One region of the Stutzerimonas sp. FeSN7 genome, then DNA from elsewhere that is predicted to be linked to it. Evidence: predicted binding sites of a transcription regulator. Region 1 holds the regulator's gene; each other region holds the start of a gene.
The links. Region 1 encodes FliA, which starts transcription of late flagellar genes. Its sites were predicted from a motif close to CTAAAGTTTNNNNNNNNNNNGCCGNTAA; they were not measured.
Positions count from the first base shown of each region.

Region 2: a site for FliA is predicted at 2,066-2,093, ahead of P5703_RS08905 (methyl-accepting chemotaxis protein). Genes of this name have one in related genera too.
Region 3: a site for FliA is predicted at 2,241-2,268, ahead of P5703_RS13310 (methyl-accepting chemotaxis protein). Genes of this name have one in related genera too.
Region 4: a site for FliA is predicted at 2,654-2,681, ahead of P5703_RS11990 (flagellin). Genes of this name have one in related genera too.

Region 1 is NZ_JARPMN010000001.1:1,522,956-1,530,339, reverse strand. It holds gene P5703_RS07150 (chemotaxis protein CheA) at 1-696, opposite strand, end outside; gene P5703_RS07145 (protein phosphatase CheZ) at 708-1,502, opposite strand; gene P5703_RS07140 (chemotaxis response regulator CheY) at 1,526-1,900, opposite strand; gene fliA (RNA polymerase sigma factor FliA) at 1,975-2,700, opposite strand; gene fleN (flagellar synthesis regulator FleN) at 2,718-3,545, opposite strand; gene flhF (flagellar biosynthesis GTPase FlhF) at 3,637-4,929, opposite strand; gene flhA (flagellar biosynthesis protein FlhA) at 4,945-7,065, opposite strand; gene sodC (superoxide dismutase family protein) at 7,288-7,384, shown strand, end outside.
Region 2 is NZ_JARPMN010000001.1:1,901,961-1,909,344, forward strand. It holds gene P5703_RS08905 (methyl-accepting chemotaxis protein) at 327-1,961, opposite strand; gene P5703_RS08910 (undecaprenyl-diphosphate phosphatase) at 2,221-3,051, shown strand; gene P5703_RS08915 (ABC-F family ATPase) at 3,114-4,703, opposite strand; gene P5703_RS08920 (TonB-dependent siderophore receptor) at 5,034-7,145, shown strand; gene P5703_RS08925 (TAXI family TRAP transporter solute-binding subunit) at 7,161-7,384, opposite strand, start outside.
Region 3 is NZ_JARPMN010000001.1:2,846,576-2,853,959, forward strand. It holds gene P5703_RS13300 (PstS family phosphate ABC transporter substrate-binding protein) at 1-104, shown strand, start outside; gene P5703_RS13305 (peptidylprolyl isomerase) at 204-485, shown strand; gene P5703_RS13310 (methyl-accepting chemotaxis protein) at 573-2,168, opposite strand; gene P5703_RS13315 (SpoIIAA family protein) at 2,466-2,834, shown strand; gene P5703_RS13320 (DUF3597 domain-containing protein) at 2,915-3,376, shown strand; gene P5703_RS13325 (HPF/RaiA family ribosome-associated protein) at 3,419-3,832, opposite strand; gene P5703_RS13330 (hypothetical protein) at 4,137-4,397, opposite strand; gene P5703_RS13335 (inositol monophosphatase family protein) at 4,574-5,377, opposite strand; gene P5703_RS13340 (DUF3597 domain-containing protein) at 5,560-5,955, shown strand; gene P5703_RS13345 (DUF2789 domain-containing protein) at 6,003-6,239, opposite strand; gene P5703_RS13350 (2-hydroxyacid dehydrogenase) at 6,356-7,288, shown strand; gene P5703_RS13355 (ammonium transporter) at 7,315-7,384, opposite strand, start outside.
Region 4 is NZ_JARPMN010000001.1:2,553,093-2,560,476, reverse strand. It holds gene ligA (NAD-dependent DNA ligase LigA) at 125-2,494, shown strand; gene P5703_RS11990 (flagellin) at 2,896-4,065, shown strand; gene P5703_RS11985 (flagellar protein FlaG) at 4,180-4,473, shown strand; gene fliD (flagellar filament capping protein FliD) at 4,539-5,969, shown strand; gene fliS (flagellar export chaperone FliS) at 6,267-6,653, shown strand; gene P5703_RS11970 (flagellar protein FliT) at 6,716-7,009, shown strand; gene ppnP (pyrimidine/purine nucleoside phosphorylase) at 7,153-7,384, opposite strand, start outside.

The DNA.
Region 1 (7,384 bases):
GGTGATTTCATCACCGGTCTTTGCAGCGGCTGCATCCGGCGCAACAGGTACCGCAGGCGCTGCGGCGCTGGCCGGTGCCGAGAACTGGCCCTTGCCATGCAACTGATCGAGCAGCGACTCGAATTCGTCGTCGGTGATCTCGTCGGTAACGGGGCCGTGTTCGGCCTCGCTCGCAGCCGTCTCGCTCGCAGCCGGCTGGATCGCGTCGAGCAACTGCTCGAACTCGCTATCGGCGCCAGCGGGCTCGGCCTCAGGCTCGGCGACCACCTGCGGGGCAGCCGGAACGACTGGCGCCGCATCGGCGGAAGCGGGCTCGGCGAGGCGCGCAAGCGCAGCCAGCAGCTCGGGTGAGGCTGGCGTCGGTTCGACGCGTTCGCGGACCTGACTGAACATTTCGTTCACGGCGTCCAGCGCCTGCAGAACGACATCCATCAGTTCGGAATCGACGCGACGCTCACCCTTGCGCAGGATGTCGAAGACGTTTTCGGCGATATGGCAGCACTCCACCAGCTCATGAAGCTGAAGGAAGCCTGCACCGCCCTTGACCGTGTGGAACCCGCGAAAAATCGCATTGAGCAACGCCATGTCATCGGGGCTGCTTTCCAGCTCCACGAGTTGCTCGGACAATAGTTCGAGAATCTCGCCGGCCTCTACCAGGAAGTCCTGGAGGATTTCTTCATCGGCGTCGAAGCTCATATTCACTTCCCCTAAAAGCCCAGGCTTGAAAGCAGATCATCGACATCGTCCTGGCCGGAAACGACGTCTTCACGCATATCGGCATGCATCTGCGGACCTTCACCGTTGGAAGGCATTTTTTCTTGTTTTTTCTTCTCTTGCTCGGCGCGCATGGCATCGCGGTCGTGCTGGATGCCGGCAACGCGGTCCACCTGCCCCGCCATGAGGACGAGATTGAGCAGGTTGCTTTCAAGCTCGGTGATCAGTCGGGTCACCCGCTTGATCACCTGGCCGGTTAGATCCTGGAAGTCCTGGGCCAGCATGATCTCGCTGAGATTCTGCGAAAGCTGGCTGCCATCGTTCATGCTGCGCTGCAGGTACTGGTCGATGCGCTTGACCAGATCGCGGAACTGCTCGGCATTCATGTCACGGCGCATGAAGCGCTGCCAATCGGCCGTCAGGCTCTGGGCCTCGTAGCTGACATAGTTCACCAGCGGGGCCGATTCCTCGACCAGGTCCATGGTGCGATTGGCGGCTTTCTCGGTCATTTCCACCACGTAGGACAGACGGTCGGTGGCATCGGTGATCGGTGACGGGTCGCCGCCCGTGGCGCAGGTATCCATCTCAAGCTTGACGATGGCGTTGTGCAGCTCGCGCGTGAGCTTGCCCACTTCCTGATAGAGCCCGTTGTTGCGCACCTGATTGAGCTCGTTGAACATCTGCGTCGCTTCATCGAAGCGGCCTTGCTGCAGGCTTTCAATCAGGCGGGGTGCGTTGGCCTTCAGAGTCGCTTCGAACTCTGCCAGGCTTTGGTCTGCTTGCGTCATAGTGCCCTCGCGGCGTTACTGCTTCAGCCGTTGACGCGCTCGAAGATCTTCTCGATCTTTTCCTTGAGCACCTGGGCGGTGAAGGGTTTGACCACATAGCCATTGACCCCGGCCTGGGCCGCTTCGATGATCTGATCGCGCTTCGCCTCGGCGGTCACCATCAGTACCGGCAGATGCTTGAGGCGCTCGTCCGCGCGCACTGTGCGCAGCAGATCGATACCGCTCATGCCCGGCATGTTCCAGTCGGTGACCAGGAAATCGAAGCTGCCGCTTTTCAGCATCGGCAGTGCGGTGGTGCCGTCGTCCGCCTCGGCGGTGTTGGTGAACCCCAGATCACGCAAGAGGTTCTTGATGATTCGTCTCATCGTCGAGAAGTCATCGACGATGAGGATTTTCATGTTCTTGTCCAAGTCGACCTCCGTAAGTCCCAAAATGCCTCAGCAAACCGAGCACGTCATACCGCAAACAATTGTCAATTGGCGCGCCATTCGCCGAGGCGTGCACGCAAGCGCGCAGCACACTGGCTATGCAACTGGCTCACACGCGACTCGCTGACTCCCAGCACCTGACCAATTTCCTTCAAGTTCAACTCTTCGTCGTAATACAGCGACAGCACCAGCTTCTCGCGTTCGGGCAGATTGCCGATGGCATCGGCCAGCGCCTGCTGGAAACGCTCGTCCTCCAGATCGCGAAACGGTTCCGGATGGGTGCTGCTCGCGTCTTCCTGCAGTTCGCCGTGCTCGCCTTCCTGCAGCAGATCGTCAAAGCTGAAGAGGCGGCTGCCCAGCGTGTCGCCGAGAATGGCGTAATACTCGTCGAGGCTAAGCTTAAGTTCGGCCGCAACCTCGTGATCTTTAGCGTCACGCCCGGTTTTCGCCTCGATGGCGCGGATCGCCTCGCTGACCATGCGCGAGTTGCGGTGCACCGAGCGCGGCGCCCAGTCCCCCTTGCGAACTTCGTCGAGCATGGTGCCGCGGATGCGGATACCGGCGTAGGTTTCGAAACTGGCACCTTTGCCGGCGTCGTATTTCTTCGCTGCTTCCAGCAGTCCGATCATTCCAGCCTGGATCAGATCGTCCACCTGCACACTGGCAGGCAGGCGCGCCAACAGGTGGTAAGCGATTCGCTTGACCAACGGGGCGTACTGATCGATCAGGCGGTACTGCGCATCCTTTGCCTGAGCCTTGCTGTAATACATAGCGGATCCGGCACCTGTCATTCGTGGCTGGGTGAAGCGGGGCTGATGAGGCGCTCTACGAAGAATTCGAGATGGCCCCGCGGTGTCGCCGGCAGCGGCCAGGTATCGACCTTCTGCGCGATCGCCTTGAAGGCTAGTGCACATTTCGAGCGCGGATACGCTTCATAGACCGCACGCTGTTTCTGTACCGCCTTGCGCACGGCCTCGTCGTAAGGCACGGCGCCGACGTACTGCAATGCGACATCGAGAAACCGTTCGGTAACCTTGGTCAGTTTGGCGAACAGGTTGCGACCTTCTTGCGGCGCATGGGCCATGTTGGCCAGCACGCGGAAGCGGCTGATGCCGTAGTCACGATTGAGCAGCTTGATCAGCGCATAGGCGTCAGTGATCGATGTCGGCTCGTCGGTGACCACCAGCAGCACCTCCTGCGCGGCGCGCACGAAGCTGACCACCGAGTCGCCGATACCGGCCGCGGTGTCGATGATCAGCACGTCGATCTCGTCGCCCATCTCGCTGAATGCCTGGATCAGCCCTGCGTGCTGCAGGGACGACAGTTGCACCATGCTCTGGGTACCGGACGCTGCCGGCACGATGCGAATGCCACCTGGTCCCTGGATGAGCACGTCACGCAGATCGCACTCGCCGGCGATTACATCGGCCAGGGTGCGCTTGCTGGTCAGACCCAGCAGCACGTCGACGTTGGCCAAGCCGAGGTCGGCGTCGAGCAGCACCACGCGCCGACCGAGATCGGCCAGGGCCAGCGCCAGATTGACCGACACGTTGGTCTTGCCGACGCCACCCTTGCCGCCGGTCACCGCAATCACCTGTACGGGATGCATACCCATGTTCACACGCCTATACCTTGCTGGGGCCTTTCGGCCGGCGATGCGCACGCAGGGCACGCATCTGATTCATTCTGGTACCGCTGTCGCCACATCATCCAGCCCGCCGTGACGAACCGTTGTACAACCCGGCGAACATATCGGCCATGGTTTCCTCGCTCGGTTCCTCGCCGGATTGCAAACTCACCGCACGGCTCACCAGCTGATGGCTACGCGGCAGATGCAGGTCGTCCGGAATGCGCGGGCCGTCCGCGAGGTAGGCTATCGGCAAGTGCTGGCTGATTGTGAGCCCGAGCACATCACCGAGGCTGCCCGCCTCATCCAACTTGGTCAGAATACAGCCAGCCAGGCCGCAACGACGATAGTTGTGCCATGCCGCCTTGAGCACCTGGCTCTGGCTGGTTGCCGCCAGCACCAGGTAATTCTTCGATTTGACACCCTTGTCCGAAAGCGCCTGCAGCTGCATGCGCAGCGTCGGATCGCTGGCGGGCAGGCCGGCAGTGTCGATCAGGATCACCCGCTTGCGCGCCAGCGAAGCCAGCGACTTGCTCAGGGGCTCGCTCGGATCGAGTTGCAGCACCGGTACGTCGAGGATGCGGCCAAGCGTCTTGAGCTGCTCCTGGGCGCCGATGCGGTAGTTGTCCATGCTCGCCAGAGCGATGCTCTGCGCGCCGTACTTCAGCACATAGCGAGCGGCAAGCTTGGCCAGCGTGGTGGTCTTGCCAACGCCCGCGGGCCCGACCAGGGCAATCACCCCGCCCTCTTCCAGCGGCTCGTTCTTGCTGACCTTGATGGCCTGCGCCAGATGCGCCAGAACCATCCGCCAGGCCTGACGCGCATCAGTGATGGCGGCGACCTTGTCCAGCAGGCTGCGCGACAGTTCCGCCGGCAGACCCAGACGCTGCAGGCGACGCCACAGGCCTGCCTGCTGCGGGCGGCGGCTCTGCTCCTGGCCCCAGGCGATCGAACCGAGCTGCACTTCGATCAGCTCGCGCAGCCCGTGCAGTTCCGAATACATCGCCTCGATCGCGCGGGCGTCCACCGCAGCGGCCGGCTCGGCCACCGCGGCAGGTTGCGGCTTGCTCGCCGCAGCGGCTGGCTTCTCGTCAACCAGTTGACGATCCTGCATCTTCGCGCGGGGTGCGGCACTCAGCTCGGCATGGGCACTGGCCAGGCGCGACTGCGTCTTGCGCAATTCGGCCTCCAGCGCAGCATTCGGCTTGGCTGCCGCCGGCGCGGACTGCATCGGGTAGTCGAGGACAGCCGTCAGCTCGACGCCGCCGGCGACCCGGCGATTGCCGATGATCACGGCATCGGCGCCCAGCTCGTCACGCACCATTTTCATGGCGATGCGCATATCGGCGGCGAAGAAACGTTTGACCTGCATGGCCTGCACCCTCGGTTAATTCTGACCCACCGTCGAGACGATGGTGACCTGCTTGTTGTCCGGTATTTCCTGGTAGGCCAGAACATGGATGTTCGGCACCGCCAGACGCGCAAATCGCGACAGCATCGCCCTGACCGGGCCGGCCACCAGCAGAATCGCTGGCTTGCCGAGCATTTCTTGACGCTGTGCCGCTTCTACCAGGGACCGTTGCAACTTTTCGGCCATTCCGGGCTCGAGCAAAATGCCGTCGTCGGAGCCCTGATTGGCCTTCTGCAAGCTATTGAGCAAGATCTGTTCCAACCGGGGCTCGAGGGTGATCACAGGGAGCTCCGGCTCTAGTCCCACAACGTTTTGCACGATTGCGCGCGACAGCGCGACACGGACCGCGGCCACCATTGCGGCGGGATCTTGACTCTTGGCGGCCACGTTAGCGATGGCCTCGGCGATGGTGCGGATGTCGCGTACCGGCACCTGCTCCTGCAGCAGCGCCTGCAGCACCTTGAGCAGCGTCGAAAGCGACACCATGCCCGGCACCAGCTCCTCGGCCAGCTTGGGCGAACTCTTGGCCAGCAGCTGCAGCAGCTGCTGGACCTCTTCATGCCCGAGCAGCTCATGGGCATGCTTGTGCAGAACCTGGTTGAGGTGCGTGGCGACGACGGTACTCGCATCCACCACGGTATAGCCGAGCGACTGCGCCTGGTCGCGCTGGCTCGCTTCGATCCAGACAGCCTCCAGACCGAACGCCGGATCCCTGGCGGCGATACCGTTGAGCGGACCGAACACCTGCCCCGGGTTGATCGCCAGCTCGCGATCCGGGTAGACCTCGGCTTCGGCCAGGCTCACCCCCATCAGCGTCAGTCGATAGGCGTTGGGCAGCAGGTCGAGGTTGTCGCGGATATGCACCGACGGCATGAGAAAACCCAGATCCTGCGAAAGCTTCTTGCGAACGCCCTTGATGCGCGCCAACAGCTGGCCACCCTGGTTGCGATCCACCAGCGGAATCAGGCGATAACCCACTTCCAGACCGACCATGTCCACCGGAGTCACATCGTCCCAGCCAAGCTCCTTGGTCTCGGCCGCGCGCTGGGCCGGCAACATCTCCTGCTGCTTCTGCACTTCCTGCTCGGTCTTCTTGACCGCCTGCTTCTGCCGATGCCAGATCCAGTAGGCGCCAGCGGCGGCAGCCGCCCCGAGACTCAGAAAGGAGAAATGCGGCATGCCCGGCACCAGGCCCATTGCGATCATGATCGCCGCCGACACGGCCAGCGCCTTGGGAGAAGCGAACATCTGCCGCTGCACCTGCTGCCCCATGTCCTCGGAACTGGTCACGCGGGTAACCATGATCGCCGCCGCCGTCGACAGCAGCAGCGATGGAATCTGCGCCACCAGACCGTCACCGATGGTCAGCAGCGCGTACACCTGGCCGGCCTCGCTGAAGCTCATCTGGTGCTGCGCGATACCGATGGCGATACCACCGATGAGGTTGATGAACAGGATCAGCAGGCCGGCGATCGCATCGCCGCGGACGAACTTCGAGGCACCGTCCATGGAGCCGTAGAAGTCGGCTTCCGAAGACACCTCGGAGCGACGTTTCTTGGCTTCTTCCTGGTCGATGAGGCCGGCGTTGAGGTCGGCGTCGATCGCCATCTGCTTGCCAGGCATGGCATCGAGGGTGAAACGCGCGCTGACTTCCGAGATGCGGCCGGCACCCTTGGTCACCACGACGAAGTTGATGATCATCAGGATCGCGAACACCACGATACCGACGACGTAGTTGCCACCGATCACCACATTGCCGAAGGCTTCGATCACATGGCCGGCAGCGGAGCCGCCTTCATGGCCGTTGATCAACACCACCCGCGTCGACGCCACGTTCAACGCCAGACGCATCAGCGTGGCGACCAGCAGAATCGTCGGGAACACCGCGAAATCCAGCGGGCGCAACGCATAGACGCTGACCAGCAGCACGACGATTGACAGCGCGATGTTGAAGGTGAACAGCAGATCCAGGAGGAACGGCGGCACCGACAGCATCATCATGCCCATCATCACGAGCAGCAGCAGCGGCACGCCGAGGTTGCCGCGCCCCGCGCCCGTCAGGCCGTTGCGAATATTGATGAGTTGCGTGCGATCCAACCTAGCCCCCGGGGATACAGAACGAATTCTTGACGCGACAAGCGTCCTGCCGGGGTTATAGCAAGAAGGAGTCCAACTTCGACGGCCCGTCGCAGAGCCCGCCGCACGGTCTGCCCCCAGGCCATACCCACGAGCCGCCGCACCAGCGAACGCCACCGACAACTGGCAGTCACACTAGCAACCGGCGACAGCCCGTCGCCGTTTGTACAAAGGAGCTTTCAGATGAAACAGTGGATCATCGCCGCGCTGGCCGGCTGCACTGCCCTCGCCGCCCAGGCGGAAACCCTGAGCGTCAAGGTCAACGCCGTCACCGCCCAGG
Region 2 (7,384 bases), 380 kb from region 1:
ATGTACCCAGAGGACTGGCGAGTCACATGCGAGTTCGAAAAAATTTGAAGGCCTTTGCAATTAGCCAAAGGTATAAGGCTGGCGGTTCTCCGGCAGTCGTTCGGTAAGCGGACTTAAGTCGCTGTAAATACGGGAAAAACCATTTTCGGCAGAACGAATGCGGTTGTTTTCGCCAGGTCACGGAAAAATCCGGCTGCGACAACCTGTCGCGAATGGCGCGGTCGTTCAGTTGGTGTGTTTCGGCCTCACCATGGTGCCGAGAGGAGGGGGTGTGCCAGAGGATGGTGCCGTGCGGCTCGCCCACGCTGGGCGAGCCGCAGAGGCGGTCAGACGCGGAACTGGCTCAGCAGGCGATTCAGCTGACCGGCGAGTTCGCCGAGTCGCTTGCCGGCTTCGCTGGACTGCTCGGCGGCCAAGGTGCTTTCCTGCGCGAGTCCGGCGGCCTGGGTCACGTTCTGGTTGATGTCTTCCACCACGTGGGACTGCTGCAGCGTTGCGCTGGCAATGGAGGCGTTCAGGCCGGAAAGGTTGCGCAGCGCCTGGGCGATCTCACCGAGACTTTCGCCGGCCTGACTGGCCTGCTCGACGGTGAGCTGGGAGGCGCGATTGCTTTCCATGATGACGTTCACCGCGGCGCCGGAGTTCTTCTGCAGGCGTTCGATCATGCTGTGAATCTCGGCAGTCGACTGCTGGGTGCGCTGTGCCAGCAGGCGGACCTCGTCGGCCACCACGGCGAAGCCACGGCCTTGTTCGCCGGCACGGGCAGCCTCGATCGCGGCGTTGAGTGCGAGCAGGTTGGTCTGCTCGGCGATAGAGCCGATCACCTCGAGCACCGAACCGATCTTGGTGGTTTCGTCGGCCAGCGACTGGATCACATCCACCGCCTGGCCGATGGTTGCCGACAGCGCGTCGATCTGCTGCAGGCTCGTTTCGATGTTGCGTTGTCCCTGGCCAGCCTGGTTTTCCGCGCTGCCCACTTCGGTGGACGCGTGTTCGGCATTCTTCGCCACTTCCTGCACCGCGTAAGTGACTTCGTTGACCGCGGTGGCGACCTGTTCCATCTGCAGCATCTGCTGCTGACTTTGCTCATGGGCCTGGCTGGACAGTTCACTCAGCGCGCGTGACGACTGGTCCAGCGCGCCGGAAGTCTCGAACAGCTGGCCGACGACGGTGCGCAGCTTCTGGGTGAAGCGATTGAAGTCGCGCCCCAGGGTGGTCAGCTCATCGTTGCCGGAGACGTCCAGCGTGCGGGTCAGGTCGGCTTCGCCGCTGGCAATATTGGCCATGGCCGCCATGGTATGGCGCAGCGGTCGGACGATGCTGCGAATCAGGATGGCGACCAGAACCGCCATGATTGCCGAGATCAGCAGGCCGATCAGCGAGAAGCGCGTCAGGTAGTTCCAGAATTCCTGCTCGACGTCGTCCACATAGATGCCGGAACCGATGATCCAGCCCCAGGGTTTGAACAGCTGCACGTAGGAGATCTTCGGAACCGGGTTCTCTTCACCGGGCTTGGCCCACATGTAGTCCACCAGTCCGGCGCCGTCACGCCGGGCAATGGCGACCATCTCGTTGAACAGCTCCTTGCCTTCCGGGTCCTTGATCTTCGACAGATCCTGACCGTCGAGCTTCGGCTGCATCGGATGCATGATCATCTTCGGGCCGAGATCGTTGATCCAGAAGTAGTCCTGGCCGTCGTAGCGGAGCAGGCGAATCTGCTCGATGGCGGCCTGCTGAGCGTCGGCCGTGGTCATGGCTCCGCTGGTTTCGAGCTTGTGGTAGTGCTCGAACACACCGGCGGCTGCTTCCACGACGTTGCGGGTCGCTTCCTGCTTGCCGCGGTACAGGTCGGAGCGGACTTGCTGAATCATCAGCATGCCGAGAATGAACAGCATGACCACGGCGACCACGGGGATCAGCCAGAGGCGCTTGCTGATGGGGACATTGCGCAGCAGATTCATGAATAGGCTCCTGAGGTTTCTTTCTTATCGTTGTATCTGACGGGTCGGTGCTAGCGCATCGCTCCGACCTCTCATAGCGGTCGTGCCGCGGCACTCTGAGTAGCTTTTCGGCCGCGCGTGGCTAAAAATGAGCCCCCTTTTGTCGTCCGTCGAGGAATTTAATTCTCCCGGACGAGTCAGAACAGCCGGCCAGATGGCTTTCTGACATATACCTTGGTTGCATTGAGTCGCGATGGACTGCATCGCTGTAGGGGAATAGATGGATCTTTGGGTTGCGATTCAGGCGCTGATCTTGGGTGTCGTCGAGGGGATTACCGAATTTCTTCCGGTCTCCAGCACCGGTCACCAGATCATCGTGGCGGATCTGATCGGCTTCGGCGGCGAACGCGCGCTGGCCTTCAATATCATCATCCAGCTGGGCGCGATCCTCGCGGTGATCTGGGAATATCGGCGCAAGATCATCGACGTGGTGGTCGGCCTGCCCAAGGAGCGTCAGGCACAGAAGTTCACCGTCAACCTGCTGATTGCCTTCATGCCGGCCGTGGTGCTCGGCGTGGCCTTTGCCGATCTGATTCACGAATACCTGTTCAACCCGATCACCGTGGCCGCCGCGCTGGTCATCGGCGGCATCGTCATGCTCTGGGCCGAGCGTCGTGATCACGCGATCCGCGCCGAGACAGTCGATGACATGACCTGGACGCTGGCCTTGAAGGTCGGTTTCGCTCAGTGTCTGGCGCTGGTGCCGGGCACCTCGCGGTCGGGCTCGACCATCATCGGCGGGCTGCTGTTCGGCCTGTCGCGCAAGGCCGCCACCGAGTTCTCGTTCTTTCTGGCAATGCCCACCATGGTCGGTGCTGCGGTCTACTCCGGCTACAAGTACCGCGATCTGTTCCAGCCGGGTGACTTTGCCGTGTTCGCCATCGGCTTCGTCACTTCGTTCATCTTCGCCATGCTGGCCGTGCGGGCACTGCTGAAATTCATCGGCAACCACAGCTATGCCGCGTTTGCCTGGTACCGGATCGGTTTCGGGTTGCTGATCCTGGCGACCTGGCAGCTGGGCATGATCGACTGGAGCACGGCCGTCGGCTAGAGCGTCAAAGAAATGAAAAGCCCCGCTAGTGCGGGGCTTTTTATTGGGGGCCGATTCGACGGTCAGACCTGTACGCCCTGGCTGCGCAGGTAGTCGTCGTAGCTGCCGCTGAAATCGGTGACGCCGTTCTCCGACAGTTCGATGATGCGTGTGGCCAGGGAGCTGACGAATTCGCGGTCATGGCTGACGAAGATCAGCGTGCCCGGATAGTTCTCCAGCGCCAGGTTCAGCGCCTCGATGGATTCCATGTCCAGGTGGTTGGTCGGTTCGTCCATCACCAGCACGTTGGGCTTCTTCAGGATCAGCTTGCCGAACAGCATGCGGCCCTGTTCACCACCGGAAATGACCTTGACCGATTTGTTGATCTCGTCGTTGGAGAACAGCATGCGGCCAAGGGTGCCGCGTACCAGCTGTTCGCCGCCCTGGGTCCACTGGCCCATCCAGTCGAAGAGGGTGACGTCGTCCTCGAAGTCCTCGGCGTGGTCCTGGGCGAAATAGCCCACGTCGGCACTTTCGGTCCATTTCACTTCACCGGACATGGGTGGCAATTCACCGACCAGAGTGCGCAGCAGGGTGGTCTTGCCGATGCCGTTCGGACCGATGATGGCCACGCGCTCGCCGGCTTCGACCTGCAGATTCAGGTTCCGGAACAGCGGCGTGCCGTCATAGCCCTGGCTGACGCGCTCCAGCGTGACCGCCTGGCGATGCAGCTTCTTGTACTGCTCGAAACGGATGAACGGGCTGACGCGACTGGACGGCTTCACTTCATCGAGCTGGATCTTGTCGATCAGCTTGGCGCGGCTGGTGGCCTGCTTGGCCTTGGAGGCGTTGGCCGAGAAGCGGCTGACGAAGGTCTGCAGTTCGGCGATCTGCGCCTTCTTCTTGGCGTTGTCCGACAGCAGGCGTTCACGAGCCTGGGTCGCGGCGGTCATGTATTCGTCGTAGTTGCCCGGGAACAGCCGCAGCTCGCCATAATCCAGGTCGGCCATGTGGGTGCAGACGCTGTTGAGGAAGTGGCGGTCGTGGGAAATGATGATCATGGTGCTGTTGCGCGCCGTGAGAATCGATTCCAGCCAGCGGATGGTGTTGATGTCCAGGTGGTTGGTCGGTTCGTCCAGTAGCAGCACTTCCGGGTCGGAGAACAGCGCCTGGGCCAGCAGTACGCGCAGCTTCCAGCCGGGCGCCACGGCACTCATCGGGCCGAAATGCTGATCGAGCGGGATGCCGAGGCCGAGCAGCAGCTCGCCGGCGCGCGATTCCGCGGTGTAGCCGTCGAACTCGGCGAATTGCACCTCCAGCTCGGCGACAGCCATGCCGTCTTCTTCGCTCATTTCCGGCAGCGAGTAGATGCGGTCGCGCTCGGCCTTCACCTTCCACAGCTCGGTGTGGCCCATGATCACCGTGTCGATCACGCTGAAATCTTCATAGGCGAACTGATCCTGGCGCAGCTTGCCCAGACGCACGTTGGGCTCGAGCATCACCTGGCCGGCCGATGGCTCCAGTTCTCCACCGAGGATCTTCATGAAGGTCGACTTGCCGCAGCCGTTGGCGCCGATGAGACCGTAGCGGTTGCCGCCGCCGAATTTGACGGAGACGTTTTCGAACAGCGGCTTGGCACCGAACTGCATGGTGATGTTGGCGGTGGAGATCAAGGACTTACCTATCAATGTATGTGGCGGCGTGCATCGCCGATCCGGCAGCAATACTCGGCGCTCCAGCTCGCAGCGAAGGAGCTGGTGATCCTGCAGTGTTGAGGAGTACGACAGCGACGGAGGCCGGCTGTCAGAACGAATGCGGGGATTGCGGCCGAGCGAAAGGCGCTCATTGTCGCATAGCTACGCCATCGGAGTAAGCAGGGCCGCACGCAGCGATCGAGGCATTGGCCTTTCGCGGCGAAGCAGATGCGAATCGTTCCATTGACAGCGCCAAGCCAAACGGACAGCATTGTTACGATATAACGTCGTTACCTTTGAGCATTAGGCATGAGTGAGAAAGTCGCGGTATTGAAGTGGGTGGGTGCCGGAGCGGCATTGATGCTGGCGGGTGCGCCGCTGGCGGGCGCGCAGGAGGCGGCGGTGCTGGATTCGGTCGTCATCACTGCCGATCAGGAACGTGCCGACGGTCCGGTGCAGGGTTATCGCGCCAAGCGAACGCGCAGTGCCACCAGGACCGATACGCCCATCGAGGAAATACCGCAGTCGATCAGCGTCGTCCCGGCCTCGGTGCTGGACGATCTGGACAGCCCGCGAGTGGAAAGGGCGTTGGACTTCGCCGGGGGCGTTGCACGGCAGAACGACTTTGGCGGCCTGACGATGTACGAGTACAGCGTCCGCGGGTTGACCACCAGCGAGTTCTACAAGGATGGCTTCAGCGTCAACCGGGGCTACATGAACCCGCCGGACGCGGCGAGCATCGAACGTGTCGAGGTTCTCAAGGGACCATCCGCCAGCCTGTACGGCCGTGGCGATCCGGGCGGCACCATCAACATCGTCAGCAAGCGGCCGCAGCTGGATAGCTTCGCCCGTCTCGACCTGAGCGCCGGGCGTTGGGATCGCTACCGCAGCGCGTTGGACGTGAACACGCCGCTGGATGAAGACGGCAACATGCTGTACCGCATGAACATCGCCGTCGAAGACAACAAGAGTTTCCGCGACCATCGCGAATCCGAACGGCAGTTCGTGGCGCCGTCCTTCAGCTGGGAGCTGAGCCCCGATACGCGGTTGCTGGTGCAGGCTGAGGTGGTGCGCAATCGGCAGACCTTCGATCGCGGCGTGGTCGCACCCGGCGGCAACCTGGGCCGGGTGTCCCGCTCGGCCTTCTATGGCGAACCCTCCGATGGTCCGATCAGCAACGACAACGAAACGCTGCAGGCCGAACTCGAACACGACCTCAACGAGGTCTGGACACTGCGCCTGGCCAGTCACTACAAGCAGGGGCGCATGGACGGTTATGCCACCGAAGCAGCGGCGGTCGCAGCAGACGGCCGAACGCTGTCGCGGAACCTGCGCTATCGCGACTATGACTGGCAGGACGCGATCACCCAACTGGAACTGCACGGCCGGGTGGACACCGGTTCGATCGAACATCAGCTGCTGATCGGCACCGAGTACGAACGCTATGCCTTGAGCGAATTCATGCTGCGTTCCGACAACCTGCGCAGTATCGACCTCTACAACCCCGTCTATGGCTCACCGCGACCGGCGTTCAATCCGGCCCGCACGGTCGATCGCAACGAGTTGGTGCACAACCGCGCACTGAATCTGCAGGACCAGATGCGTCTGACCGACAAGCTGTTCGGCGTGGTGGGGGCCCGTTACGACCATTACGAACAGCGCCTGGACAACGAGGTGAGCGGCCGGCGAGCCGAGCAGACGCACGAAAAGATCACGCCTCGGGTCGGCGTGCTCTACCAGCTGTTGCCGGAGGTCGGCTTGTTCGCCAACGCTTCGCAGTCGTTCAAACCGAACAACGGAGCCGCTGCCAGTGGCGCGACCTTCGATCCGGAAGAGGGCATGGGCTACGAGGCGGGCGTCAAACTCGACCTGTTCGATGGCCGTCTGGGCCTGACCGCCGCGGCATTCCACCTGACCAAGGAGAATGTGCTGACCAGCGATCCGGCCAACGATGGCTTCCAGATCGCTGCGGGCGAAGTTCGCAGCCGTGGTGTGGATCTGCAGCTCGCCGGCCAGCTCACCGACGCCATTCGAGTGATCGGCGCCTACGCCTACGTGGATGCGGAAGTGACCCGCGACAACACCCTGGCGCGCGGCAGTCGCCTGCTCAACGTGCCGCGCCACAGCGGCAGCCTGCTGACCACCTACGAGTTCCAGGATGGCGATCTGCGCGGTCTTTCCCTGGGCGGTGCGCTGAACTATGTGGGCGATCGGGCAGGGCAGGCCCACAGCGACTTCGAACTGCCGTCCTACACCACGGTCGATCTGCTCGCGCGCTACCAGGCCACGCAGAACCTGATGCTGGGAGTGAACCTGAACAACGCCTTCGACCGTACCTACTACGAGCGCTCGTACAGCAACGTTTGGGTGATGCCGGGCGATCCGCGCAACCTCAGCCTGAGCCTGTCCCTGGCGCTCTGACGGCGGTCGGCTGCGTCACAGCCAGCCTTTTTCCCGGTAGTAACGTTCCGCGCCCTCGTGCAGGGGCGCGGTCAGGCCGACGCGGATCATGTCCTCGGCTTGAAGCTCGGCGAAGGCCGGATGCAGGCGCTTGAATCGTTCGAGGTTGTCGAACACCGACTTGACCAGCTGGTAGACGACTTCGGGGTCGGTCTTGCTGGTGGTGGCCAGAACCGCCTTGCCGCCGATCGAAGGGACCG
Region 3 (7,384 bases), 1.3 Mb from region 1:
TCACCGGTTTCATGCCGCTGCGCGCCGAGCGCTACGCGCAGAGTCTGCAAAGTCTCGAGTCGTTCAACGCAGCGCCGGCGACGGATCCAGCGGGCACTCGGTGAGAACCCTTGAGCCGGTGCACTGCGGGTACGATCACCCGCGACGTTTGACTCGCAGGGCAATTGCGGTAGGCTCGCAGCTTTTCCACAGGAGTACACACCATTGCCCGAGCCACTGCCCGCCACATCCTGGTTTCCACTGAAGCAAAGTGCAACGAGCTGAAAGCTGCCATCGAAGGCGGCGCCGACTTCGCCCAGGTCGCCAAGGAAAACTCCACGTGCCCGTCCAGCCGCCAGGGCGGCGATCTGGGTTCGTTCGGTCCGGGTCAGATGGTCAAGGAATTCGACACCGTGGTGTTCAGCGCGCCGCTGAATGTCGTGCAGGGCCCGGTGAAGACGCAGTTCGGCTATCACCTGCTGGAAGTGACCAGCCGCCAGGACTGATCCACCCCTGTCCCCGCGCGTCCATGCGCGGGGGCACTCGCACCGAGCGGTGCGCTATCCGCCGCACCTCCCCGCCTCACCTTCCTGTCACGCCTGTAGGCGGAAACGCCCCGTCAGCGTCTTGAGCCCATTCATGCTCTGCATGATGGTATTGCCAGATGCCGCGGTATCGTGCGTGACGCTCGCCGCCTGATCAGCCACCTGAGCGATGCGCGTCAGCGACTTGTTCATGTCCTCGGCGACCTGCGACTGCTCCTCGGCAGCCGTGGCGATCTGATTGGTCATGCCACGAATGGTCTGCACCGCACCGACGATCTGGCCCAGCGCATGTTGCGCCGCCTCGATCTGCGTCAGGGTGATGGTGCTGCTCTGGCGCGAGGCATCCATGGCCTGCCCGGCGCGCGAGGCCTGGCTCTGCAGACGCTCGACCAGCACGCCGACCTCCTTGGCCGAACTCTGGGTGCGACTGGCGAGGCTGCGCACCTCGTCGGCAACTACCGCGAAACCGCGGCCCTGCTCACCGGCCCGTGCTGCCTCGATGGCTGCGTTGAGCGCCAGCAGGTTGGTCTGCTCGGCGATGCCGCTGATCACGTTGAGCACCTTGCCGATCTCGTGGCTGTCGAGCACCAGCTGCTGCATCACGTCCGCCAGGCCATCGACATGGCCACTGAGCGTGCGGATGGCGCCGACCGATTCGTTCATCACGGCGCTGCCGGCATTGGTCTCCTGCTCGGCGACGTCAGCGGCATTGGCGGCCTCGACAGTGCTGCGTGCAACTTCCTGGGAGGTGGCGAGCATTTCATTCATGGCAGTAGCGACCTGATCGATCTCCGCCTGCTGGCCTTCCACATTGCGCGCGCTGTCCCCGGCCAGGTTCGCCATGTGCTTGCATTGCCCGTCAGCGTCATCGGCCGCCTGGCGCACGCCGCGGATCATCTCGCCAACCTGACCCAGCAGGCTGTTGTAGGCCAGGGTGATCCTGCCCATCTCGTCATCGGCATGACGCACCTGCAGCGGCGCGGAAAAATCGCCCTGGCTGACCTTCTCCAGGCGCCCGCGCAGCTCGTCGATCTGCAGCATCAGCCAGTTCATGCCGGCGATCCGTCCGAGCACCACCAGCAGCAGGATGCACAGGGTGGAACCCAGCGCGACCCACAGCTGCTGGGAGGCACTGCGATTGGCCTGCGCCGAGATCAGCGACACCACTTCGTTGGAGGCCGCGAGAATATCGTTGGAGTCGCCGGCCAGGGTCTTCAGATCGGCGCTCTGCCCTGCGGCCAGCGCCTGTACGGCGGGACGGTAGCGCTGCCAGATCTGATCGACGCGCTGCAGGTGCGGCTGTGCGCTGGCCAGCTCGACGCGGACGATACCCTGAGCGCTGTCGCCGTTGAGCAGCAGCCGATGGGATTGCTCGAAGCGCTGAATGGTCTTGTCGACATCCGCCGGGCTACCGATGCCCTGCGCAGCGAGCAGCGCCTCTTTCATCATCTTCTGGCTGAGCATGCGCTGCGCGCCGGCCATGTCGATCTGGCTGGCGTCCTTGCTGGACATGAACAGCACCCCGGCGGTCAGCGCCGCGCAAAGGAAGATCAGGCTGTAGGAAAAGAAAAATTGCAGGTTGATGGTACGTAGGCCCAGCCCGCGCAGTACGGACTGGATGACGTTCGCCAAAGTGCTGGTCATGAAGGAATTCCAACTGCAGAAAAGCAGGAAAGAACGCGCCGCCGCCACTCGCTGGCGTCGCAGTTATTCCGTTTCTCGGCCGGCCAGCGAGCAACTTGATACCGTTGGTCCGCCGCCTTGAAAGCCAGGCACCACGCGGCCTGCAGGCACTTTTGCTAACGCACGGATCAACGCCTCGCATGCTGATCCAGGTCAATGGAATCGCCCGCGTTTCGCCTGTTTTTTTGGCTCGATCCCCTCGCAGCGACTATGGTCTGAGGAGATCGCGGCCACCCACAGAACCGAGAGGGACTCGTCATGTTTCAGGTATCGCGCAGAGGCGAAAACCGCATCGATATCGACTTCTCCGGCAAGCTGGACAGCCAGGCCATGCGCGCCGCGCTGGACGACCTGCTGTTCAAGTCCGAAGGCATCAGCCACGGCCGCATGCTCTACCGCATCGGCGACTTCGATCTGCCGACCCTGGGTGCCGTCGGCGTGGAGCTGTCACGCCTGCCCCAGCTGCTGCGCTTCATCCGCCGCTTCGACCGCTGTGCGGTGATCGCCGGCAAGGAGTGGTTGCGCAAGGCCAGCGAAGTCGAGGGCGCATTGATTCCGGGACTGACCATTAAGGCCTTCGACCTGCATCAGGAAGCCGAAGCCCTCGCCTGGCTCGAACACAGCTAACCGAGCGAACCGACCTGTGGAACGAATGGCACGCCGTGGGTTGTTGTCGAACGCAGACACCAACAGCACGGAGAACGGACATGGGACTTTTCGATTCGATCAAGGCGAAGCTCGGCCTGGGCGATGTCTCCAACGAAGCGGAGCGCAAGGCCGACACGCCGCCGGCTGACGCCACCCACTCCAGCGCCGAAGGAATAACACTGAGCGAGCGGCCGTCGACCACGACCAACGCGACACTCGGGCCGGACAGGGATCTGAACCAGCCGACTGCCGCCGCCCGTGGCGTGGACGTGGTGGCGCAGCTGGAAGCGAAGGCGGCGGCTCACCCCGAAACGCTGAACTGGCGCACCTCGATCGTCGACCTGATGAAGTTGCTGGGCCTCGACAGCAGCCTGGAGTCGCGCCGGGAGCTTGCCACCGAGCTGGGCTGCCCGCCCGATCAGATGGCCGATACGGCGCAGATGAACATGTGGCTGCACCGCGCGGTGATGAAGAAGCTGGCCGAGAATGGCGGAAGCATTCCGCCGGAACTGCTGCACTGATGCGCGAAGGGCCTTCCGCAGGGAAGGCCCTTCATCGGGGGCTTATGAATTGCGGACCAGTTCGTCCGCGAGGAAATCTTCCTCCAGTAGCGCGTCACGACCGGCTACGGCACCGTCGATCATCTGCGGCTGGGCGCCGGCGCGCTTGCTGCGCAGCTTGCCGAACTGGTGAGCGAGCGCATTGCTCAGCTTGTCGACCGCGCCGTCGATGGCCAGCTCCAACGATTCAGCCTTGTGGGTAACGGAGATGGGTTGCAGGCCCTTGGGCCGCGCCTCGATCTGGCAGCGCTTGTCATGCGCGCCGGCCTTGTCGCCGTTTTCGTCGTTGAGGTGCACGACGACACGTGTCAGCTCGTCGTCATACCGGTCCAGCTTGCCTGCCACACTGGCACTGACCCAATCAGCCAGACGGGCACTGCCTTCGATGTGGTTATCGCTATGAACCTGGATTTGCATAAGTCGTCCTTACTTCCGCTTATGAACACCACCGTTGCCGGTGGCTTGGTGATAGCTATGCCACCGTTTGGATCATTAAGCAATGCGCCAAATGTCGCCGAACCTTTCCTGGGCAATGCGACGTGATGGCGTTGCACTCAGGAAGACTGCGCAATTGCAGCCAATGCCAGCATGGGTCTGAAAATGCCGGCACGCAGCCTCGTGCGCGGAGGGGCCGCTGAGCCCTATCCAAGTGCTATCGGCCTGATCCAGGACAACAAAAACGCGCCGAACGCAGGCGTCCGGCGCGCAGTAGCAAGAGCGGTCAGGCGGCCTTCTGAAACAGCTCGCGCCCGTGGTCGAGGTGCTGGTCCACCAGCCACTTGCCGTGGGCGATGGACAGCCGCTGGGCCTTGTCCAGTTCGTCCATGAACGCATGCTCGAGTGGCAGCGGCAGGCGACGGGTGACGTGTCCGTCGGGGGCGGTAATCCGGCAGCCGCCGGCCCAGGGAGTGGAGGTGCCAGGATATTCCATCACCTCGGCGGTGATGATGTGATCGCGGTAGGTGCATTGCATCATGGTCATGATCGTTACCTCGCTATGTGCGGGCAGCCATCGATCACGCAGGTTGGCTCGGCCCGATGGCTGCCGGAATTCCCCCCTGTTCAGAGCGGGCCAGGCGGATAAGCCGGCCCTCGGTGCGTCACAACGGTATAGCACAGGCTGCCGACCGCGCCTGCGCCGATCGACGAACGCGCGGTTCAGGCATCCAGCGCAGGGCCGATCAGTTTGGCCAGCTGGCTGTATACCCCGGGCGCCGCCACCAGATACGGATTACCTCGCAGCAGACCGTCGTTACGGAAGAAGTCGTTGCGCAGGCCACCCGCTTCGGCCACCAGCACCAGCCCGGCCAGGCAGTCCCAGCTCTTGAGCTCGGTCTCGTAGTAACCGATCAGGCGACCCGCAGCGACGTAGGCGGTCATCAGCGCGCCGGAGCCGTTGCGGATGAACATGCCGCCTTCGGCCAGCAGTTTCTCCAGAAACGGAATGAAATGTTCCTTGCCGCGTGGATGGAAGGTTCCGGCGCCGGTCAGCCCCTCGCACACGTGGGTCGCGGTGCTGGTTCTGAGCGGCGTCTCGTTGACGTAGGCGCCCCGGCCAAGGCAGCCATGGAAGAGTTCGTCGTGATTCGGATCGGCGATCGCGCCGACGTGCGGTTCGCCGTCCACCAGCAGGCCGATGGAGACGCACCAGTTGTGCAGGCCGTTGACGAAGCAGGCGGTGCCGTCGATGGGGTCGATGACCCAGACGCAGCGTGCCTTGAGACCGGCCGAGCCGCTCTCCTCGCCGAGAAAGCCGTCTTCGGGAAAACGTTCGGCGAGCCGCCCGCGAATGAAGTCCTCGATGCGCTTGTCGGCGATGCTGACCACGTCCTGGCGATCGCTGCCCTTGTGCTCCACATCCAGTGTCTCGCGCTGACGGTAATAGCTCATGCCGAGCTGCGCAGCTTCCAGCGCAAGGCTCTTGGCGCAGGCATAGCGGGCGTCGATGTCGAGGTTGCTCATGGCGGATTTCCCGGGCAAAAGCGGCATTCTAGGCGGACGTGAAGCCCAGCACGAGGAGTGGTGCGCAGCCCGACGGCTTCGGCTGGTAGCCGGCCACGAGCGACGAGGCGCGACTAATCGAAGCGCCGGCGGTCCTAACTGCGAGCCAAGGCTCACGTATCCACGCAGACAGGAGAATCCTCATGGGCTTGTTCAGTTCGATTCTGGAAAAGATCGGCATCGGCCGGGCGCACGCCGAGCCGGACAGCACCGCCCCCACTACCCCGCCGGAAGCGTCCACCGGTGGTGCCGGCGCACCCACGACGCCTGCCGTGGATCAGGTAGACGTAGCCGCGAAGCTGGACGGTATGGCCAACAATCATCCGGAAAAGCTCAACTGGCGCACCTCCATCGTCGACCTGCTCAAGCTGCTGGGCCTGGACAGCAGCCTGCCGGCGCGCAAGGAGCTTGCCACCGAACTCGGCTGCCCAGCGGACAAAATGGGCGATTCGGCGCAGATGAATCTGTGGCTGCACAAGACCGTGCTGAAGCGGCTGGCCGAGAACGGCGGCAATGTGCCGGCCGATCTGCTGGATTGAGCCACAGCCCGCGCAAGCTGCGGTCGCTGCCGCAGCCTGCGTGGCGATCAATGCTCGTGCAGGCGCACGTTCAGCTCGTCGACGATGGGCGCCCATTCGGCGTCCTCGACCCATTCGTCACGCAGGAACGCGCGCTGCGACTCGTTCCAGAACGGGGCATCGGCCAGACGGACATCCTCCGGCAACCGGCCGTGCTTGGCGATAAAGGCATCGATGCTGGCAGGATCGGATTCCAGGCCGAGCTGTTCGAACAGGGTGCCGAGGTCTTTGTTGGGCAGTTCCATGAGATTCTCCTTGGGCTTGGTCAATGGGCCGGACGGCGCTAGCGCCGTCCGTGACGTGCCTATTCAGAGACTCCGCGGCTGACTACAGTTCCGCTTCGCCCATCTGGAGCCATTCCATGGACCTACTGTTTTGCGGCAGCTTCGACAGCGAAGAACGCGACGCCTGGCTCGTCGAGCTGCAGCGCGCCATGCCCGATGCCCGCTGGCACCTGCACGCCCCGACGCAGAACGCCGGGCGCATCGTCGCCGCCGTGGTTGCCAATCCGCCGCCAGGCTCCCTGCAAGGCCTGCCCGGGCTGCGCCTGATCCAGTCGCTCTGGGCCGGCGTCGATCGTCTGCTGGACGATCCCAGCCTGCCGGACGTGCCCCTGGCGCGCATGGTCGACCCGGCCATGAGCGCGGCCATGGCGGAAACCGCCTTGTGGGCAACGCTTTCGCTGCATCGCCGCTTCTTCGACTATGCGCAACAGCAGCGCGATCGCCACTGGTACCCTCTGCCGCAGCGGCGCGCCGACGAGATCGAGGTAGCCATGCTGGGCATGGGCCAGATGGGCCGGACCTGCGCGCGGCGGCTGCTGGAAACGGGTTACCGGGTGACCGGCTGGAATCTGCACGGTGGCGCCATCGCCGGCATGGCGCTGGAGCACGGCCTGGAAGCGCTGTGGCCGCTGCTGGCACGCAGTGACATCGTGATCAACCTGCTGCCTCTCACCGCACAGACCGCCGATCTGCTGGACCGACGGTTCTTCGCCGCCATGCGCCGCGGCGCTGCCCTGGTCAACCTCGCCCGTGGCCGGCACCTGGTGGAAGCCGACCTGCTGCAGGCGCTGGACAGCGGGCAACTCGATCGTGCGGTGCTGGATGTGTTTCGCCAGGAGCCGCTGGCGACGGACCATCCGTTCTGGTGCCATCCGCGCGTGACGGTCCTGCCGCATAGCGCCGCGGCGACGGACATGCGCAGCGCCGCGTTGATCGTCGCGCAGAACCTGCAGGCCCTGCGCGACGGCCGGCCGATCAGCCATCTGGTGCAGCGCAAGCGCGGTTATTGAGCCGCGGCTTGCGCCAGCGCAGCGCCTCAGTCGTGGCTGAGCGCGCCGATGCGATGGATCGAGAGGTCCGCCCCGTTGAATTCTTCCTCCTGGCTG
Region 4 (7,384 bases), 1.0 Mb from region 1:
CAGCCAACAGAACCTGCAGACCTGCCTTCGGACTCGCATTCGGCTAGAATCCGACGCCTTCCATATCAACCAAGGTGTGCTGATGCGGTCTGAATCAGCACAGCCCCAGTCACGGCTTCGTCCTATGCCTTCTGCCCAAACCGCCGCCGAGCGTATTGCCGAACTACGCAGCGAAATCGACGCCCACAACTACCGCTACTACGTGCTCGACGAACCCAGCGTTCCCGATGCCGAGTACGACCGTCTGTTCAATGAGCTCAAGGCGCTCGAGGCAGAGCACCCGGAGCTGGTGACACCCGAGTCACCAACCCAGCGGGTGGGAGGGGCGGCACTGGCGGCGTTCGGTCAGGTACGCCATGAAGTGCCGATGCTGAGCCTGGGCAATGCCTTCGAGGAGCAGGACCTGCTCGATTTCGACCGCCGCGTGCGCGAAGGGCTGGATCTGCCGGCGGGCGACCTGTTCGGCGATGGCGCTGTAGTCGAGTACAGCTGCGAACCCAAACTGGATGGTCTGGCGGTCAGCCTGCTTTATGAGAACGGTCATCTGGTGCGCGGCGCCACCCGGGGCGATGGCAGCACGGGTGAGGACATCAGCACCAACGTGCGCACCGTACGCAACATTCCATTGAAGCTGCATGGCAGTGGCTGGCCTGCGGTACTCGAGGTGCGCGGCGAAATCTACATGCCCAAGGCCGGCTTCGAAGCGCTCAATGCGCGACAGCTGGAAAGCGGCGGCAAGCCCTTCGCCAATCCCCGTAACGCCGCAGCCGGCAGCCTGCGCCAGCTGGATTCGAAGATCACCGCCAGCCGGCCGCTGGAACTGTGCGCTTACGGTGTTGGACGCAGTGATGGTGAGCTGCCAAATACGCACATCGGAATTCTCGAAGCGCTGAAAGGCTGGGGTCTGCCGATCAGTCGCGAACTGAAGCTGGCCAAGGGCGTTGCCGAATGCCGCGCCTATTACGACGCCATCGGTGCAAAGCGCGACGCGCTGCCTTACGAAATCGACGGTGTGGTGTTCAAGGTCAATGCCGTCGAGCAGCAGCGCGAACTGGGCTTCCGTGCACGCGAACCGCGCTGGGCCATCGCCCACAAGTTTCCCGCGCGGGAAGAGATCACCGAGCTGCTCGACGTGGAGTTCCAAGTCGGTCGTACTGGCGCCATCACCCCGGTCGCCCGGCTCAAGCCCGTGCAGGTTGCAGGCGTCACGGTGTCCAACGCAACCCTGCACAACATGGACGAAGTTGCACGTCTGGGCGTGATGATCGGCGATACGGTAATCGTGCGCCGCGCCGGTGACGTCATTCCGCAGATTCTCGGCGTGATCGCCGAGCGTCGCCCCACCGATGCCCGCGCTGTGCATGTGCCAGAGCAATGCCCGGTGTGCGGCTCTGCCGTAGAGCGCACCCAGCTGATCAAGCGCAGCAAGGGGCGTGAATCCGTCAGCGAAGGTTCGATCTACCGCTGCGTGGGGCGCCTGGCCTGTCAGGCGCAGCTGAAGCAGGCGATCATTCATTTCGTTTCGCGCCGCGCCATGGATATCGACGGGCTGGGCGACAAGATCGTCGAACAACTGGTCGACCGCGGCTTGGTCAGTTCGCCAGCGGATCTGTACTGCCTGACCTACGAGCAGATCATCGAGCTGGAAGGGTTCGCCGATATCTCCACGCGCAATCTGCTCAACGCCATCGACGCCAGCCGCAGGCCGACCCTCGCGCGTTTCATCTTCGCCCTGGGCATTCCCGATGTCGGTGAAGAAACCGCCAAGTTGCTGGCCCGTGCGTTGGGCTCCCTGGAGCGCATTGGTAGGGCGCTGCCGGATGTGCTGGTCTACCTGCCGGAAATCGGCCTTGAAGTGGCCCACGAAATCCATAGCTTCTTCGAAGATGAGCACAACCGCACGGTCATCGCTCAGCTGCGCGAACGCGGTGTGGAACTGCAGGAGGAGGGCGAGCTGCATCCCGAATTCGCCGCCTGCGCCACCCTGGCTGGCCTGATCGATAAACTGAACATCCCCTTTATCGCCAGCACCGGCGCAAAACGCCTGGCGGATCGCTTCGGCAGTCTGGAAGCCATCATCGCCGCCGACTGGCTCGACCTGCGCCAAGTCGAACGCCTCACCGAAAAGGCCGCCCGCTCGCTGCGCGAATACTTCGGCAACCCCGCAAACGCCAACCGCGCCCGCCTTATCGAAGCGCAACTGCGCGAGTTCGGCATGCACTGGCAGAGCGAACGCAAGCAAGCCGCAGGCCTGCCACTCGCCGGCCAGACCTGGGTCCTTACCGGCACCCTCGAAACCATGAGCCGCGACCAAGGCAAAGCCCGCCTCGAAGCTCTTGGCGCCAAGGTTGCGGGTTCCGTATCGGCCAAAACCAGCTGCGTGGTTGCGGGGCCGGGCGCCGGCTCGAAACTGACCAAGGCCAATGAGCTGGGGCTGGAGGTGCTGGATGAGGAGGCATTTCTGCAGCGGCTGGCGCAGCTGGAAGGCTTTTGACCGAGACCCGATAACCATCACCTGTTATGTCCCATCTGCTTGATGGCATAACCGCATTTGACTACTGCACCCGCCCCCGGTAGGAGCGGGCCATGCCCGCGAAAACACCCGCATCCCTACAGCTGCCCAGCCGTCCTCTTGCACGTGCGCGGCGCGCAATTAAAGTTTCCCGCCCCCTGTCCGAAAACCTGTGCAGGCAGGCTCGCTTATTTCGTGAGCAGGCCGGCGTCGTACAGGTTGTTTCCGGGGCGTGCAATATTATTTTCAACCGCCTCCTAAAGCTCACCGAAACGGCGCCGATAAGCTAATCGAATGCGAACTCGATGGGTGCCTGGGCAAAGCCGGACCCGGAGTCGCAAGCTCAGGCAAACCAAAGTAACCAGCGCCCTTGGAGGCTCATCATGGCTCTTACTGTCAATACCAACATTGCTTCGCTGAATACTCAGCGCAACCTCAGCAACTCTTCCAATGCTCTCAGCACCTCCATGCAGCGCCTGTCTACTGGTAGCCGCATCAACAGTGCTAAAGATGACGCAGCCGGTCTGCAGATTTCCAACCGTCTGACCAGCCAGATCAATGGCCTTAATGTTGCGGTTCGTAACGCCAACGACGGCATTTCCCTGGCGCAGACCGCTGAAGGTGCTCTGCAGCAGTCGACCAATATTTTGCAGCGTATGCGCGACCTTTCTCTGCAGGCCGCAAACGGCAGTAATAATCTGGATGACCGTACCTCGATCCAGAAGGAAATTACCGCCTTGGTTAGCGAGATGGATCGTATTAGCGAGACCACCACCTTCGGTGGACGCAAATTGCTTGATGGCAGTTTCGCTACTCAGTCATTCCAAATAGGCGCGAATGCTAATGAAACCATTAGCGTCTCTATCGAAAAGATGGACACGGCCACATTGGAGGGGACAGTTACCACTCCCGCCACTACAGCCAAAACCGTGGGTGCATTTACTGGGCCTACCGGCGGAACAGGGACACTTTCCGTCACATACGATGGCGGAACCGCAATCGATGTAACACTTGCCGACGGTGATGATATCGATGCCGCTATCACTAAGCTCAATGCAGACGCCGGCGTTAGTGCAGTGGCGACGGCATCCAAAGATGCTGATGGCAATCTGGTTCTCGAGGCCAAAGAGGCTGGTAAAACCATGACGATTGCGGCAAGCGGTGGAAACGGAACTGCCTACACCTCCGACACGGCTAAAACTGTGGTTGGCGCGCCCGCAGAAGCGGAAGTTAAAACGGTTGCATCGATCAACGTAGCCGATGAAACCGGTGCTGGTGCCCAAGCGGCTATTCAAATTATCGATGGTGCCATCAAGCAGATTGACTCCCAGCGTGCTGACCTTGGTGCGGTGCAGAATCGCTTCGATAACACCATCGCGAACCTACAGAACATCGGTGAAAACGCTTCTGCAGCCCGCGGCCGTATCCAGGATACCGACTTCGCCGCTGAAACCGCCAACCTGAGCAAAAACCAGATCCTGCAACAGGCTGGTACCGCGATTCTGGCCCAGGCCAAGCAGCTGCCGCAGGCAGTTCTCAGTCTGCTCCAGTAAGCCTAGAGTAATGAATGGGGTGGTTTGCCGCCCCATTTGTCCATTGAGAGGTGAACCATGGACGTCGCAAGAATTGCGCTCAATTCCCTTGCGTCATCCTCTGGCAACACTGCGATGCCCAGCTCCCGTTCGGAGGCTGGGCTTTCGGCCTTGGGCGCAGAGAATGAAGCCGGCAAGGCCGAGCAGAAACCGGATGTTGGCGAGGCGGTAGAGCGGATTCGCACGCAGATGCAGGCGTTGCAGCGTAACCTCAACTTCAGCGTGGACGATTCCACCGGCGAAGTGGTGGTGCAGGTGCTCGATGGCGAATCAGGCAAGGTAGTACGGCAGATTCCTTCCGAGGATCTCCTGCGGCTGGCCGAGCGCCTGGATGAAATGCGCAGTCTATTGTTCGAGGCTACTGCCTGACGGCACGGTTCTTGTTTGCTTTTTTGCAGTGATGCGTGATGTGGTTAATTTGACGAGGTGAGGCTATGGCAGGCGTAACAGGTATTGGTTCGGGCATCGACATCGACAGCATCGTAAAGAGAATGGTCGCTGCCGAGCGTGCGCCCAAAGAGTCGCAGCTCGCCAACCTCGAAAAGAAGACCACTACGCAGATCACTGCAGTTGGCGCGCTGAAAAGCGCGATCAGTGATTTTCAAACTGCCCTTCGCGGCTTGAACAAGCCGGAGCTGTTTCAGGCACGTTCAGCAACGTCGAGCAAGTCGGACCTGGTAGGTGTTACCGCTGGCACAACGGCCGGCGCGGGGAGCTATCAGGTTGAGGTTAAGGAGCTTGCAACCAGCAGTAAGGTTGCATTGGCTGCCGTGAAAAGTACGGCAGAAGCACCCGCGCGCTTTGGAAGTGGCTCACTGGAGATAAAGCTCGGCAATGAGGGCTCGTTCTCCATTACGGTCGATGAAAGCAACAATACATTGGCTGGCATACGCGACGCCATCAACAAGCAGGGCGCTGAAAAAGGCGTAACGGCAACCATCGTTACCGACGATCAGGGCGCTCGCCTGGTGCTGAGCAGCAGTAAGACGGGGGCGGATAAGGACATCACTGTTGGAGCCTCGCCGTCCGGGGTAGCAGGTGAAGGCCAGCAAAGCCTGAGTGTTCTGGCGTTCGATGGCGTGGAGCCAGATGATGACGCTGGGCCTCGCATCCTGGCCCAGGCTCAAAGTTCGGTTATTACCGTAGACGGGCTCACAGTCACCAGCGAAACCAATAAGGTCGAGGGCGCCATTGAGGGCGTCACGCTCGATCTAAAAGCCAAGACAGCCAAAGATGAGCCGCTGACCATCAACGTCGCGGAAGACAAAGCGGGCGTTAAAAAGCAGATCCAGTCTTTTGTCGATAGCTACAACAAGCTGATCGGCGTGATCAATGAGCAGACGAAAGTTACCAGCGTGGGTGATGGCAAGGCGCCGGTCACCGGTGCTCTGGTGGGTGATGCCACGGCGCGAACCTTGTTGGGGACGATTCGCAGCGAGTTGACCAATGTGCAAGGTGAAGGCGCCCTCCGTGCGCTGGCCGACTTGGGCATTACCACGCAGAAAGATGGCACGCTGAAAATCGACGATGACAAGTTGAGCAAGGTAATGGACAGCAACTTTGCCGAGTTGCCGGCGTTGTTCACGGGTGAAAAAGGCATTGCCACTCGCCTAGACGAGAAGCTGAAGCCCTATACCGAAACGGGCGGTATTCTTGAGCAGCGCAACAAGGTGATGACCGAGACGATTTCGAACATCGACAAGCAGAAGGAAGATCTTAATAGGCGCATGACCTCGCTGCAGGATCGCCTGTTCAAACAGTTCAACGCGATGGACTTGCTGGTGGGTCAGCTCGCCAATACATCCAGCAGCCTGCTTGCTTCTCTGGAAAATCTGCCCTGGGCAGCTAATAACTCCAAGAGGTAAGTTGGGTCACTAGCGGAAATCGCCCACCCAGCACCTAACACTAACTTGTTGTTGGCGGCTCGGGGTGGGTCGTAGCCTTCGTGCATGCCTGTAGCTCCGTTCGCCGCGAGGGCGCGCCTTGTACAGATTGGTTGCTCACTGCTGCTTTCGTGGGAGGCCAGACCTCGGGGTGATGTTGCTGGGCTGAACAGCGTTGCGCCCCTGCAGACAGCCTTTTTGTTTATTCATTTGCTCAAGTCTGGCCGTTCGCTACCGATACCTTGGGCATGTGATTGATGTGACGAGAGGCTCATCCAAATGTACGCAATGGCAGCAATGAAGCAGTACCAGCAGGTCGGGGTTCAGGCTCAGGTAGGCGAGGCCGATCCGCATCGCTTGATTCAGATGCTGATGCAGGGCGGTCTGGATCGTATTGCGCAGGCCAAGGGCGCCATGGAGCGTGAAGCCTATGCCGAGAAGGGCGTGCTCATTGGCAAGGCGATCAACATCATCGGCGGGCTGCGTGACGCGCTGGATAAGGACGTCGGTGGAGAGTTGGCAGACAACCTTGACCGCCTTTATGAATACATGACGATGTGCCTGTTCGAGGCCAGCCGGCATAACAATATCGACAAGCTGAACGAAGTAGGCAGGCTGCTGGGCGAGATAAAACTCGCCTGGGATCAGATTGCCCCGAAGGGTTGATCTATCATGTACCCAGTTCATCATATAGCGCGTTCAGCGACGCTGATCGATCTGGAGAATATATGAGTTCAAAAGCACGCCTTTTCGCCGACTTCACTGAGCGGTTGCGTAATGCGCTAGCAAACGGGGATTGGGAAGGGATCGCCGCTCTGGACGATGACTGCAGCGCTCTGATTGCGACTTTACAGGATGAAGATGCAGCGGACGCTGAGCTGCGTGAAGCGATCGAGGCGATGGCCGAGGTATACGCCAAGCTTCAAGCGGCGGGACGCTCGGAGCGCGAACGGCTTGCGCAGGAACTCACCAAGTTGAGCCAGGGCAAACAGGTGACACAGGCCTATAAGCCGTTGGGCTGATGGTGGGGCATCAGCTGTTCTGCGTTTGGTGATGTTCAGTCGGTGAGTGAGCTGCGACGCTCAAGCCTCAAAAGTCCCTTACGGAAGGTGGATGGCGCAACGTCCATCCACCTGGCTAGCGCCTCAGGCAGTGTTCGTTCGCCTTAGCGATACTCGCAAAGATAAGCCGTATCCACCTTGACCTTCAGCTGAAACTTGCTGTTCGCCGGCACGGTGAACCGGCTGCCGCTGGCGAAGGTTTCCCAGGCGTCGCTACTCGGCAGTTTCACGTCCAGGCTGCCGGCAACTACGTGCATGACTTCCAGTTGGGCGGTGCCGAACTCGTATTCACCTGGCGCCATGACGCCGATCGTGGCCGGGCCTTCAGTCATGTCG